3 regions of the Pseudoalteromonas sp. SWYJZ98 genome follow, and region 3 is predicted to be linked to each of the others. Evidence: predicted binding sites of a transcription regulator. Region 3 holds the regulator's gene; each other region holds the start of a gene.
The links. The regulator FliA, encoded in region 3, starts transcription of late flagellar genes. The targets are predictions, from matches to a motif close to CTAAAGNTNNNNNNNNNNNNGCCGATA.
Positions count from the first base shown of each region.

Region 1: pomA (flagellar motor protein PomA) is a predicted target of FliA. The motif match lies at 1,632-1,658, and genes of this name have one in related genera.
Region 2: I6F10_RS17390 (DUF5610 domain-containing protein) is a predicted target of FliA. The motif match lies at 2,240-2,266, and genes of this name have one in related genera.

Region 1 is NZ_JADYXA010000006.1:148,365-152,625, forward strand. It holds gene dxs (1-deoxy-D-xylulose-5-phosphate synthase) at 1-159, opposite strand, end outside; gene ispA ((2E,6E)-farnesyl diphosphate synthase) at 265-1,152, opposite strand; gene I6F10_RS06980 (exodeoxyribonuclease VII small subunit) at 1,155-1,397, opposite strand; gene pomA (flagellar motor protein PomA) at 1,718-2,485, shown strand; gene I6F10_RS06990 (flagellar motor protein MotB) at 2,488-3,408, shown strand; gene I6F10_RS06995 (hypothetical protein) at 3,613-4,128, shown strand; gene I6F10_RS07000 (DNA topoisomerase III) at 4,171-4,261, shown strand, end outside.
Region 2 is NZ_JADYXA010000044.1:21,248-25,508, forward strand. It holds gene I6F10_RS17375 (thiol:disulfide interchange protein DsbA/DsbL) at 1-315, shown strand, start outside; gene I6F10_RS17380 (thiol:disulfide interchange protein DsbA/DsbL) at 332-970, shown strand; gene trmA (tRNA (uridine(54)-C5)-methyltransferase TrmA) at 1,036-2,133, opposite strand; gene I6F10_RS17390 (DUF5610 domain-containing protein) at 2,296-3,435, shown strand; gene murI (glutamate racemase) at 3,501-4,261, shown strand, end outside.
Region 3 is NZ_JADYXA010000005.1:91,435-95,695, forward strand. It holds gene I6F10_RS05800 (chemotaxis protein CheA) at 1-898, opposite strand, end outside; gene I6F10_RS05805 (protein phosphatase CheZ) at 914-1,687, opposite strand; gene cheY (chemotaxis response regulator CheY) at 1,705-2,088, opposite strand; gene I6F10_RS05815 (RNA polymerase sigma factor FliA) at 2,129-2,839, opposite strand; gene I6F10_RS05820 (MinD/ParA family ATP-binding protein) at 2,866-3,726, opposite strand; gene flhF (flagellar biosynthesis protein FlhF) at 3,719-4,261, opposite strand, start outside.

The DNA of each region.
Region 1 (4,261 bases), on a different contig from region 3:
ACCAGACGCTAGATGACCGCTACTTTGCGATACTGAGTTGAGTAAATAATCGCGCAGCTCATTGCTAAATGCAGGGAGTTTGTCTTGCGCTAAGTCACGCAATTGGGCTGGCTCGTCAACCAAATTAAGTAATGGATACTTGCTACTATCAAGTGTCATGGTTTTATATATATCCTTCGCTAACATTAATTCATTCAAAGCTTTTACGAATAATTAATGTTGAGTAATAATGTCAGTGCTAATTGCAATACGTATGAGCAAAAATTAGTGGTCACGCTCAATTAGGTAATTTGCTAGCGACGCAAGAAGTGTTGTGTCAGCATCTATATTTGCCAACGCTTCATGGGCTTGTTGTATTAAATTTTGCGCCTTTTCTTTAGCGCCTAGCATACCTAATAACGCCGGATATGTCGCTTTATTCGCGGCAATATCGGAGCCTTGTGGTTTACCTAAAGTAACCGTATCGCCTTCAACATCTAAAATGTCGTCGTGTACTTGAAACGCCAGCCCTATAGCATACCCAAAAATGCTTAAATTTTCTAAGGTTTGTTGATCTGCCTTTTCACTGCACAGTGCACCAAGTGTAATTGCACAATTAATTAAAGCTCCGGTTTTTAGCTTATGTATTCGCTCAAGCTCTTGTACGGTAATTACTTTATCTGTTGCTGCTATATCAAGACCTTGTCCGCCTACCATGCCCTCAAGGCCTGATGCGTGGGCAAGCGTAGCAATCATTTTTACTTGTGTTTGCGACGAGCATGTAAATTTGTGATTCGCAATAAGCTCAAAGGCGAGTGTTTGTAGGGCATCACCAGCTAAAATTGCATTTGCCTCGCCAAATTCTATATGGCAAGTAGGGCGGCCACGGCGTAAGTCGTCATCGTCCATAGCAGGCAAATCATCATGAACTAGCGAATAGCTATGGATACACTCAATTGCAGCAGCAAGTACATGTAAGTCTTGCTGGTTTGCACCGAGCATTTTACCTGTGGCATAAACTAAAAATGGACGTAATCTTTTACCGCCATTAAATAATCCATACTGGGTGGCGTTCTTTACCGTTTCTTCAGTATCGAGAGGCTGTTTAAAATGCTGCTGTAAGGTCGCTACTACATCTTTTTGAGCACGTTCGATATAATTATTTATGCTCACAGCTATTCCATATCATTATCAAAATTCGTAAGAACTGACTTTTCGCCATTACCCATCAAAATTGATACTTTTTGTTCTGCTTGCTGTAATTTACCTGATGAAGCACTTGCTAATGCAATTCCACGCTCAAATTGCTTTAACGATTGCTCAAGCGATAAGTCACCTTGTTCCATGTCACTAACGATTGTAGATAATTCTTCTAGTGCTTGTTCGAAACTTAAGTTTTCAGGTTTTTTAGTCGCCATCTTTATTTCAGCTTACATAATAAATTTAGGGTTAATTTTAGGGGGAATGCTAAACTAGGTCAAAGGATGATATTGGTTTTTTACCTTTATAACGTTAAATTATATTTCAAGTGTATTAATAAAGCCTTAATAGCGGTCTGTTAGTTTAATAAATCAATTGATAATTAGGTAGCCCTTATAACTTGATCTAAAATAGTGCTAAAGGCTGCTTTTTATGTTTATTTATAAAAATGGCTTAAGCAATTCAATATGTTGCCGATAAGCAGTTAATAATAAAAGTTTATGATAAGGCCATTAAGCATGAAACTTCTGGAGGAAATGTGGATTTAGCAACCATAATCGGGATCCTAGGCGCAATTGGCTTAATTGTCATGTCTATGTTTATGAGTAGTAGCGGTGAAATGGCTATGTTTGCCGATGCTCCTTCTAGTGTAATTGTATTTGGTGGTTCACTTTTCATTGTTTTATCAAATTTCACCATGTCGCAGTTTTTGGGTATAGGTAAAGTTGTTGCTAAAGCGTTTATGTTTAAAATTGAAACGCCAGAAGAACTTATTGAAAAAGCAGTAGAACTTGCTGATTCAGCTCGTAAAGGGGGGTTTTTAGCACTCGAAGAAGCTGAAATCCCAAATCCATTTATGCGCAAAGGCGTCGACATGCTTGTTGATGGCCATGACGCAGATGTTGTTCGCGCCACACTTCAAAAAGACATCTCTTTAACCACTACTCGACATGAAATGGGCGCAGGCTTATTTAAGTCATTAGCCGATATTGCACCAGCAATGGGAATGATTGGTACTCTAATTGGCTTAGTTGCAATGTTATCTAACATGGATGACCCAAAAGCAATTGGCCCGGCAATGGCGGTAGCGCTTTTAACAACTTTATATGGTGCGTTTTTAGCCAATGTTGTGGCAATTCCTATTCAGGTAAAACTTGAACTGCGTAAAGACGAAGAAGCTATGAATCAGCGTTTAATTTTAGATGCTATTTTAGGTATACAAGATGGCCAAAATCCAAAAGTAATCGAAGGTATTTTGAAAAATTACTTAGCTGAATCTAAACGCAAAGTAGATACCGAGGAGTAATTATGTCTGATCAAGAGTGCAAATGCCCACCACCAGGCCTACCAGCATGGATGGGAACGTTTGCCGATTTAATGTCACTTTTAATGTGCTTTTTTGTACTCTTGCTTGCGTTTTCAGAAATGGATGTACTTAAGTTTAAACAAATTGCGGGCTCTATGAAGTTTGCTTTTGGTGTGCAGAATAAAATTGAAGTAAAAGATATCCCTAAAGGTACCTCTGTTATTGCTATGGAGTTTACCCCAGGCAAACCAGAACCCACTCCAATAGAAACTATTCAACAACAAACAGTAGAAATGACTCAACAAATGTTAGAGTTTCAGGCTGGAGATGAAAGCTCAGCTGGCGGCAGACAAGAACAACGCGGGGACAAACGTGGTGGCGAATCTCGTAGTACTTCTCAAGAGCAATCGTCAGAGCAAGCAACTTCAGCGGCCGATCAGGAACAAACTAACGAGCTCGTTAAAAAAATCGCGCAGCAGCTTGAAAAGCAAATAATAGATGGTGCAATTGAGCTTGAATCTTTAGGGCAGCAAATAATTATTCGTATTAGAGAGAATGGTTCATTTCCTTCGGGTAGTGCATTTTTACAACCTAAGTTTAAACCCATAATTCAAGGTATTGGTGTGCTGTTAAAAGATGTACCTGGCGAAATTACTGTATCTGGCCATACCGACGATTTTCAGGTATCGAATGAGTTATATATTAACAACTGGGACTTATCGTCAAAGCGTGCTGTAGCAGTAGCAAGCGAGCTGCAAACGGTGCAAGGGTTTGATAAAAACCGCATGATGGTAGTGGGTCGGGCTGATACCCGTCCACTTGTTCCAAACGATTCAAATGAAGATCGCCGCAGGAATCGCCGAGTAGAAATATCTATATTACAAGGTAAAGCAAAAGAGTCAGCGCCTATTGATGTACGTTAAGCTATTGCTTGGTATTATATCTCACTACTTTTTGTTTTAATTTAGGGTACTTAATTGCCTAAGCATCTTGGCAATTTCATCATTTTAGCTTACAGTACATTTCCTTAACATATGTAATGGAATGCCCGTGAATAAAAAATATAAGTATAGCGATATGCCTGGAAATGGTACTGGCGGAGATGACGATAAGACGAAAGAATAACAATGCCTTTATGGGTTGATAAGGTAATTACATTTCTTGAACTTAGCTGGGTTTTATTTTTAATCCCAGCTATTGTTGTTTTCTATTTGCGTAAAGATTTTTTAGCATTACGATTTGTATGTGTCACAGGTGTATTTTTCTTATTTGGTGCACTTATATACGATTCTTTAAAAGAGTTTGATAAAGATATTTATATATATAGATATCTTGTCTGGGCGTTTAATGACATAGCTTGGATGGCTTTAATTGCCTATCTTGGGATAAAAGATAAAGTTTATTTATGGCAATGTGTGTTAGGTCAGTTGGTTGTTATAATGGCACCAATTTTACAACTTTTTCGCGTTGTTGATCGCCACCTTTGGGATTTATCTTATAGCACGTTAATGTATAAAACGCTTTTACCTTTAATTAATACGCTCACCGTAGTGGTGTGTTATCTTCCGCTAATTTATATTGTAATTAAAAATAATAAGACAGTAACTGGTAATAATCATAAAAAAGCCCCTCCTTTAAAATAGCTGTGCTAAACTACTGTTTATATGAACAGTGGTGAGCAAGCTATGAAACTCTACATTGCAGAAAAACCTTCACTAGGACGCGCTATTGCTGATGCGTTACCAAAACCACATAAAAAACACGATGGCTATATAG
Region 2 (4,261 bases), on a different contig from region 3:
CAGGCGCAAAGTATTAGCGATCAAATTTTTAAAAGTATCCATGTTCAACGTGCACCATTAACTGAAATGAAAGACGTTAAAAAATTACTTGAAGTAAATGGTATTGATAGCGCAACATTTGATCAAGAGATTGCAAGCATGCCTGTTATTTCAGCTGAGCAAGCAATGCAAAACAAACAGAATAAATATTCAAAATTAGGCGCACTTACAGGTGTACCTACTTTTATTGTTAACGATAAATATAAAATAAACCTCAACACCATCAAAAATCAAAAAGAACTTGATGAGTTAGTAGCGTTTTTATTAGCACTATAAATTTCGGAGTATAATAATGATTAAATTAGTTAAAGCAGGTTTGCTTGCAATATTACTTCCTATGGCAGCAACAAGCTTTGCAGCAACGTATGAAGAAGGCGTGCATTACGACGTAGTTTCTGAGCGTGCAACTAAAAAGCCAGAGGTTAAAGAGTTCTTCTCATTTTACTGCCCTGCATGTAATAACATGGAAGCACTAATTGGTGAGTTTAAGCCTAAGCTTGATAAAAACGTTAAATTTAAAAAGAGCCATGTTGATTTTGTAGGTGTACGTGACCCAGAAAACCAACAGATGATGAGCCAAGCATTGGCGACAGCTGAAGTGCTTCCACAAAAAGATCAGATTATTTCTGCAATCTTTAATCATATCCATACAAAGCGCGCTAAATTTAATGAGCTTGCAGATGTAAAAGATATATTTGTAGCGCAGGGCGTTGATGGTGATAAGTTTGATAAGCTGTTTAAAAGCTTCTCGGTACGTACGCTGAGCTCTAAAATGAAACGCGATCAAGACTACTTTAAAGAAAAAGGCGCACTACGTGGCGTACCTACCTTTATTGTAAATGGTAAGTACAAATTAAACCTAGGTCGTGAGTCGGGTATTACTAAACCTGAAGACATTAGCAAATTAATAAATTACTTAGCTAACAAGTAACTTTAGCTAAAACAAAAAAAGCTCCTTAAGGAGCTTTTTTTATGGGTAACGTTTACTGAGCGTATTTATTTGCGCTGTAAGAAAACGCCCGACTCAATGTGATGCGTATAAGGGAACTGATCAAATATAGCAAAGCGCTTAACGTTATGCGTACGTGTTAAGTGATCAAGGTCACGCTCAAGGGTTTCAGGATTACACGATATATAAATTATGCTTTCGTAGTTAGCCACTAAGTCACACGTTAATTCATCCATGCCCGCGCGCGGTGGATCAACTAATATGGTTTGGCAGTCATAGCTTTTAAGGTCAATACCGTCTAAACGAGAGAAAGTACGCTCGCCATTCATTGCTTGGGTAAACTCTTCACTCGACATACGAATAATATCTAAGTTCTCTACATTATTTTTAGCAATGTTGTACTGAGCAGAGTGAACAGATGATTTTGATATTTCCGTCGCTAATACTTTATTAAAAGAACCCGCTAATGCAATTGAAAAGTTACCGTTACCGCAATACAGTTCTAGTAAATCATTTTTAAGTGGTTTACATAAATCTTGTGCCCACTCCAGCATATTAATATTTACTTTTGCATTAGGCTGAGTAAAGCTATTTTCTACTTGTTGATATATAAGCTCTTGGCCATTAACTGTTAAATGTTCAGTTACAAAGTCATCACCAAGTACTTCTTTTTGTTTGCGTGCACGGCCAATAAAATCAATTTTGTATTTACTGCTAAGCTTTTCTTTAAGTGCTTTAATTTCACTTAACCATTCATCATCCAGTGGTTTGTGATAAAGCAAGCTTACTAAAATTTCACCGCTTAGCGTTGATAGGTAATCGATTTGAAATAACTTACGGCGTAATATTTCACAAGGCTTAAGATTTTCAATCATCACCTGCATTATTTCACTTACTAGAGGCGCTGCTGGGTCAAATGTATCAACACGGATTTTTTCTTTTGTTTGTTGATCAAACATAATGTGAAACAGATCGTCACCGTCGTGCCATACTCTAAATTCAGCACGTTGGCGGTAGTTAGTTGGCTCTGAGCTAAATACTTCTAGTTGCTCCACACCAAAACGTTGAAACTGTGCACTAATACGCTGCTCTTTTTCACTTAACTGCGCTTGGTACTGTGTGGTATCTATTTTAATAACTGCCATTAACGCTACTACCTTATCTAAGATCTGTTTATCGGCGCTATTGTAGGGAGCGCTGCGTATTTGTCTAGTTTTGGCTAGCATTTATGCTGTTTTATTGAACATTGTACTTTAGTTTTTGTTGTTATAGCCGATAATAAACTACGCACGCTTAGGAGACGAATCATGAAAATAGGTAATTATGGCTTTACGCCAAACAACAACATCAATAAATTCAATAATAAAGCTGATATACAGCAACCTACAATTACGTCTCCTCAAGATAGCTATCAACAACGAGGCCGAGAGTTGGCTGCAAAGGTGCTTGGCGATAAAATGGCTGAGCAGCTTGGATTACCTATCGCAGAAAAAAAAGCAGATAAACCACTATTTGATTTTGATGAAATAGTAAAAAACGTACTCGATTTTGTAAGTAGTGCTGTAAATAAAGCAAAAGCTAACGGCGCTGATGACGAAAAGCTCAAAGATATGCTAGGCGATGCGCGCAAAGGAGTCCAAATAGGGATTGATGACGCTGTTGATGAACTCAAAGGTACTGGCGTATTTAATGATGACATGGAAGAGGGCATTAATAAGTCCAAAGAGGGAATTTACAATGGACTGGATAAGTTTGAAGAGTCGTTATTTAACCCACAACCTGCCAGCGTAAATATAAGCCAGGCTCAATATGTCAGTATGACTAGCAATGCAGAGTATAAATTCACTACCGCAGAAGGCGATGAGGTAAGTATTAGCTTTGCTGATGCATTTGAATCTCAATCGGCAAGTGGCTATCAGCAAAACAGTAATAGTGAGTCGTTTGCAAGCTCATCATCGCAATCTCGACAGGTATCATTTTCGATGTCGGTAAATGGTGACTTAAACGAGCAAGAGCAAGAAGCTATTAATGCGATGATGGAAGACTTACAAGATTTAAGTAAAACCTTTTTTGGTGGTGATTTAGATGAAGCATTTGAACAAGCGCAAGAGCTGAGTTTAGACAGCGATCAGCTGGTGGCTTTTTCTATGGATTTACGCCAAACAAAAACAATAGCAACAGTTAAAAGCTATGAAGAATATAAACCAGCACCAGAAAAACAAGTAGCAGAGGGGTTAGCCCCTTTTAATGACGACCTTAAAAATGCTTTTGAAAAAGCGGGTGAGCTTGGATTACAAAATCAGCTAGCTGGCATTCTCCAATGGTTAAATCAAGATCAGGAACAAATAGATAAGTTAGTAGATTATACAAAGTCTATGTTCGAAAACCTTAATCAGTTAAATTCAGCAGCCGACAGGCTTACTGATTTAGAAGCCACGCAAAGTTAAACTACTTTCTTTTATAAAAACCTCATGGCAAACTGCCGATCTTAAAGTAAAGTAGGAACGGTAGTTTGTCAGCGCATATAATGGTCTTTGATTCAGGTATTGGTGGAACTACTGTACTTGAACATATCAAGCAAAGTATCCCCAATGCTCAGTACAGCTATTTTATGGATAATGCATTACTACCTTATGGTGCTCAGTCCCAACAAACTATAATTAACCGATTATGTTCACTTATTCATTTCATCAAAGCCAACACGCTTAACGTCGATTTAATTGTAATAGCGTGTAACACCGCTTCTACATCTGCACTCAGCGCTGTTCGCCAAATTACGGATATTCCTATTGTAGGTGTTGTGCCAGCAATAAAGCCTGCGGCAGAATTAACACGCTCAAATCATATTGGCTTGTTAGCCACACCGGCAACGGTCGCCAGTTCATACACAAAAACATTAATTGCTGAACATGCACGTAATGTAATCGTTAACCTTTATAGCAGTGTTGAATTAGTAACGTTAGCTGAGGAATGCTTTTTTACAGGCTCTTTCGATACAAATAAATTGTATCAAGTACTTGATGAACTACATATAGATAAAACTATAGATGTACTTGTACTAGGGTGTACGCACTTTCCGATATTAGCAGGGCCGATTAGTCAGTACTTTGAAGGGAATGTAAAATTACTTGATTCAGGTGTAGCGATAGCAAATAGAGTCAACTTCCTACTTAACCAACTTAACTTATGTGTGGATAAACAAACAGACATAAAAAAGCCGCTGCAATATTATGCAACGGCTGATGTGTTTAGCAATAAGCTAGCGGTAAAGCT
Region 3 (4,261 bases):
GTTGTTTTGCAGCTGGCGCACTTTCTATCGATTTAGGAGCAGTGCCTTTACCATGAAGTTCATCAAGAAGCGCTTCAAATTCGTCATCACTAATTTCATCATCTGATGAATTAACTGTATTTGCCGCTGGTGTAGCTGGTTCTACAGGTGTTTTATTGGCATCATTTTGTTCAGGTTTGATCGTAACTTCACCAAAACTGCCAACACCATGTAACTCGTCTAATAAGCTGTCAAATTCATCATCAGTAATATCACCACTAAAATCACTACTACTTGCTACTGGTTTTTCAACTGCAGGACCTTGTCCTTTACCGTGTAGCTCATCAAGTAAGCTTTCAAATTCGTCTTCAGTGATTTCATCTATTTCAGCATCGCTAACCGAAGGCGCTCCGCTAAATAGTTCATCAAATGCAAACGGATCTTCATCATCAGCTACCGGTGTATCCACCACTTCATTATGAGGTTGTTCAACCCCTGTTTGTGAAGAGGCTTCAGTGGCTTCGGCTTCTGTTGGAGGTAGACCTAAGATATGAAGAGTATGAAGTAATTCAGGATCTGCAGGTTCAGGCTTGTCTCTGTTTTGGATAGTCGCAAACATCTCATTAATGGTGTCTAGTGCTTGTAAAATAACATCCATTAACTCTGAGTTGACTGTTCGCACGCCTTGACGTAGTAAATCAAATACGTTTTCAGCACCGTGACAAGCATCAACAAGTTCTGTCATAGCTAAAAAGCCTGCACCACCTTTTACAGTGTGAAAACCTCTAAATATAGCGTTTAGTAACTCGGTATCTTCTGGATTATTTTCCAGCTCAACTAACTGTTCAGATAAAAGCTCTAGGATTTCTCCAGCCTCTACAAGAAAGTCTTGTAAAATATCTTCATCGACTTCAAACATGCAGTTACTCTCCTCTTAGAAGCCCAAACTTGATAAAAGATCATCAACTTCATCTTGATCAGATACAACATCATTACGCGATTCTTTATCAATGATAGGGCCTTCAGGACCTGCTAAAGTTTGTGTGGCAACTGGTTCTTTTATTTTTTGTTGTTCTACTTTATTCGCGGTGCTGTTAGTGTCGTCTTGTTCAGCAAACGCAGTTAAAAGATGCAGTAAACTTTCTTCTACTTCCCTAACAAGTTCAATAACACGGCGAATAACTTGACCTGTTAAGTCTTGATAGTCTTGAGCCATTAGTACATTTGTCATTAAGCTTTGAAGCTCATCAGTCTTATGATGAGAGTTGTTCATAAACTTATCGATGCTATGGCAAAGTTGCTTAAACTCACCAAGCTCAATCTCGCGGCTCATTAAACGATCCCATGTCGGTTTGATATGAGATATTTCGTCCGCTAACTGTTGGGCTATAGGAAGACTCGCTTCCACTGCATCCATTGTTTTATTAGCCGCATTTTCTGTCATTTCTATAACATAATTAAGCCGCTTTTTAGCATCTGGAATCGCATCTGTCGTTATATCAGTTAAGCGAGTATCAAGCTCAAAACTTTTAAGGGCTTCGTGCAGTTGACGAGTCAACTTTCCAACTTCAGCAAATAATTCAGATTGCTCTTTAGAAGCAGCCTCTAAAATCAACTGATTTGCTTTGTCTTGCTCATCATTTTCTAAAAAAACAACGAGCTGACGAGCTTGTTCTAACGTTATTTGAGGCGCAGCTGGTGCTGGCATAAGCCTCTCCCCCATCATTAGCCTAAGCGTTCAAATACTTTTTCTAATTTAGTTTTTAATGTTCCAGCCGTAAATGGCTTAACAATATAACCATTCACGCCAGCTTGCGCCGCAGCTATTATTTGTTCTTTTTTAGCTTCTGCCGTTACCATTAATACAGGGATATGTTTTAACTTCTCGTCTGCACGTATTGCTCTTAAAAGATCAATACCCTGCATTCCAGGCATATTCCAATCCGTGACTACAAAATCAAACACTTGATTTTGCAACATAGGCAAAGCTGTAGACCCATCATCAGCTTCTTGAACGTTAGTGAAACCTAAGTCACGTAACAGGTTTTTTATAATGCGTCTCATCGTTGAAAAATCATCAACTACAAGAATTTTCATGTTTTTATCCAAAACATCCCCCAGTGAGGTATTAACCTTTGTTTACTTACTACTAATTTATCCAGTCATTGATTTTAGCTTTAAGCTTAATCATCGCCTGACCATGTATCTGACTTACACGCGATTCACTTACATCGAGTATATGTCCTATTTCTTTTAAATTCATTTCATCGTTGTAGTACAAAGAAAGCACCATTGCATCACGCTCTGGTAATGACTTAATTGCACTTAGCAAAGACTCATTAAACCTATCATTTTTAACATTATTAAAAGGTTTATCTTGTGCTAAATCTTGGCCTACAGGAGTAATAACATCCTCATCTACACCAAGGTCTTCAATGCCTAATATTTTACTCGTATTCGCATCATCTAAAATATGATGGTACTCATTGAGCGAAATTTCAAGTTTTTCAGCAACTTCTATGTCCGTTGGTTCGCGGTTCAGACTACTTTCTAGCTCAGTAATTGCTTCTGCAACTTGCCTGTTTTTACGGTGAACTGAACGAGGAGCCCAATCACCACGGCGCATTTCATCAAGCATAGCACCGCGAATACGAATACCTGCAAAAGTTTCAAAGCTTGCGCCTTTTGTTGCATCAAAGTTTTTCGAAGCTTCTATTAAGCCTATCATTCCTGATTGAATTAAATCATCAAGTTGAACGCTAGGTGGTAATCGAGCAATTAGATGACATGCCACTTTTTTAACAAGTGATGCATGCTTCTCAACAATCACATTTAAATTTTGTGTTGATTGATATCCCATAGCTCTATTCACCAGTGTTGTCATAATTAACCGTTTACTAGTTTCTCAATGAAAAACTCTAAATGCCCAGATGGTTGGTTGGGTATTGGCCATTTAACTGCTTTTGTTGCCAGCGTTTTAAACGCAAGAGCGGCTGGCGAATTTGGAAAGAGCTCTACTATTACTTTTTGACGACGTGTTGCTTTGCGCATATTTTCATCATAAGGAACCGTTGCTACTAGCTCCATTGATACATCTAAAAAGCGGTCGGTAACTTTAGATAGCTTTGCAAACAATTCAGTGCCTTCACGCATACTGCGCACCATATTGGCAACAATTTTAAATTTATAAACGCCGTGCTCACGACTTAATACTTTAATAAGTGCGTAAGCGTCGGTGATTGATGTCGGCTCATCGCATACAACAACCATTACATCTTGCGCTGCACGCGAGAAGCTCAGTACCATGTCTGAAATACCAGCAGCTGTATCTACAATTAAAATATCAAATTCGGTATTCAATTCGCTAAACGCACGAATTAACCCAGCATGCTCAGATGGTGATAACTCAACCATACTTTGCGAACCCGATGTAGCGGGTACAATTTTAATTCCTGCAGGGCCTTCAACTAAAATTTCATCAAGCTCACATTCACCAGACAAGACATGTGACAAGTTACGCTCTACACGTAAACCAAGCATCACATCACAGTTTGCTAAACCCAAGTCAGCATCCAGCACTAATACTCGATTACCTTGCTGCCCAAGTGCAATAGCTGTATTTAGAGAAACATTTGTTTTCCCTACTCCACCTTTACCACCGGTTACAGCGATAACTTTTACGCCGTTGTTATTGTTTTGACTCATTTTGCGCAGGCCGCTTGCTTGATCTAATACTGTGTTAATCATACATCCCTACTGTGCTTGGCGCCACTGCTTGGTGCCTTGAATGTTGTTCTTTTGTTCTTTTTAAATATAATTGCTCAGCCTTTTTAACTAGTTTCTCAGCATTTGCAACACGAATATCCTCTGGTACTCGTTGACCATTAGTAAGATACCCTATTGGAAGGCGATTTTGAATCGCAATACTAATAATCTCACCCAAACTTAATGATTCGTCTAACTTAGTGAAAATACAGCCACTTAACTGTACTTTTTTAAAGTGACGTACAGTTTCTTGCAATACATTAATTTGTGCTGTCGCGCTAAGTACTAAGTAGCTGCGAATATCTACACGTTGGTTACGCATTAACGTGTTTAATTGCTCAGTTAAACGTAAATCTCGCTGGCTCATACCTGCTGTGTCAATTAATACTAGACGTTTATTTCGTAAATGATATAAAACTTCAGCTAATTCATTAGCATCTTTAACTTGCTTAACACCACAACCAATAATACGACCATACGTTGCAAGTTGTTCATAAGCACCAATTCTGTATGTATC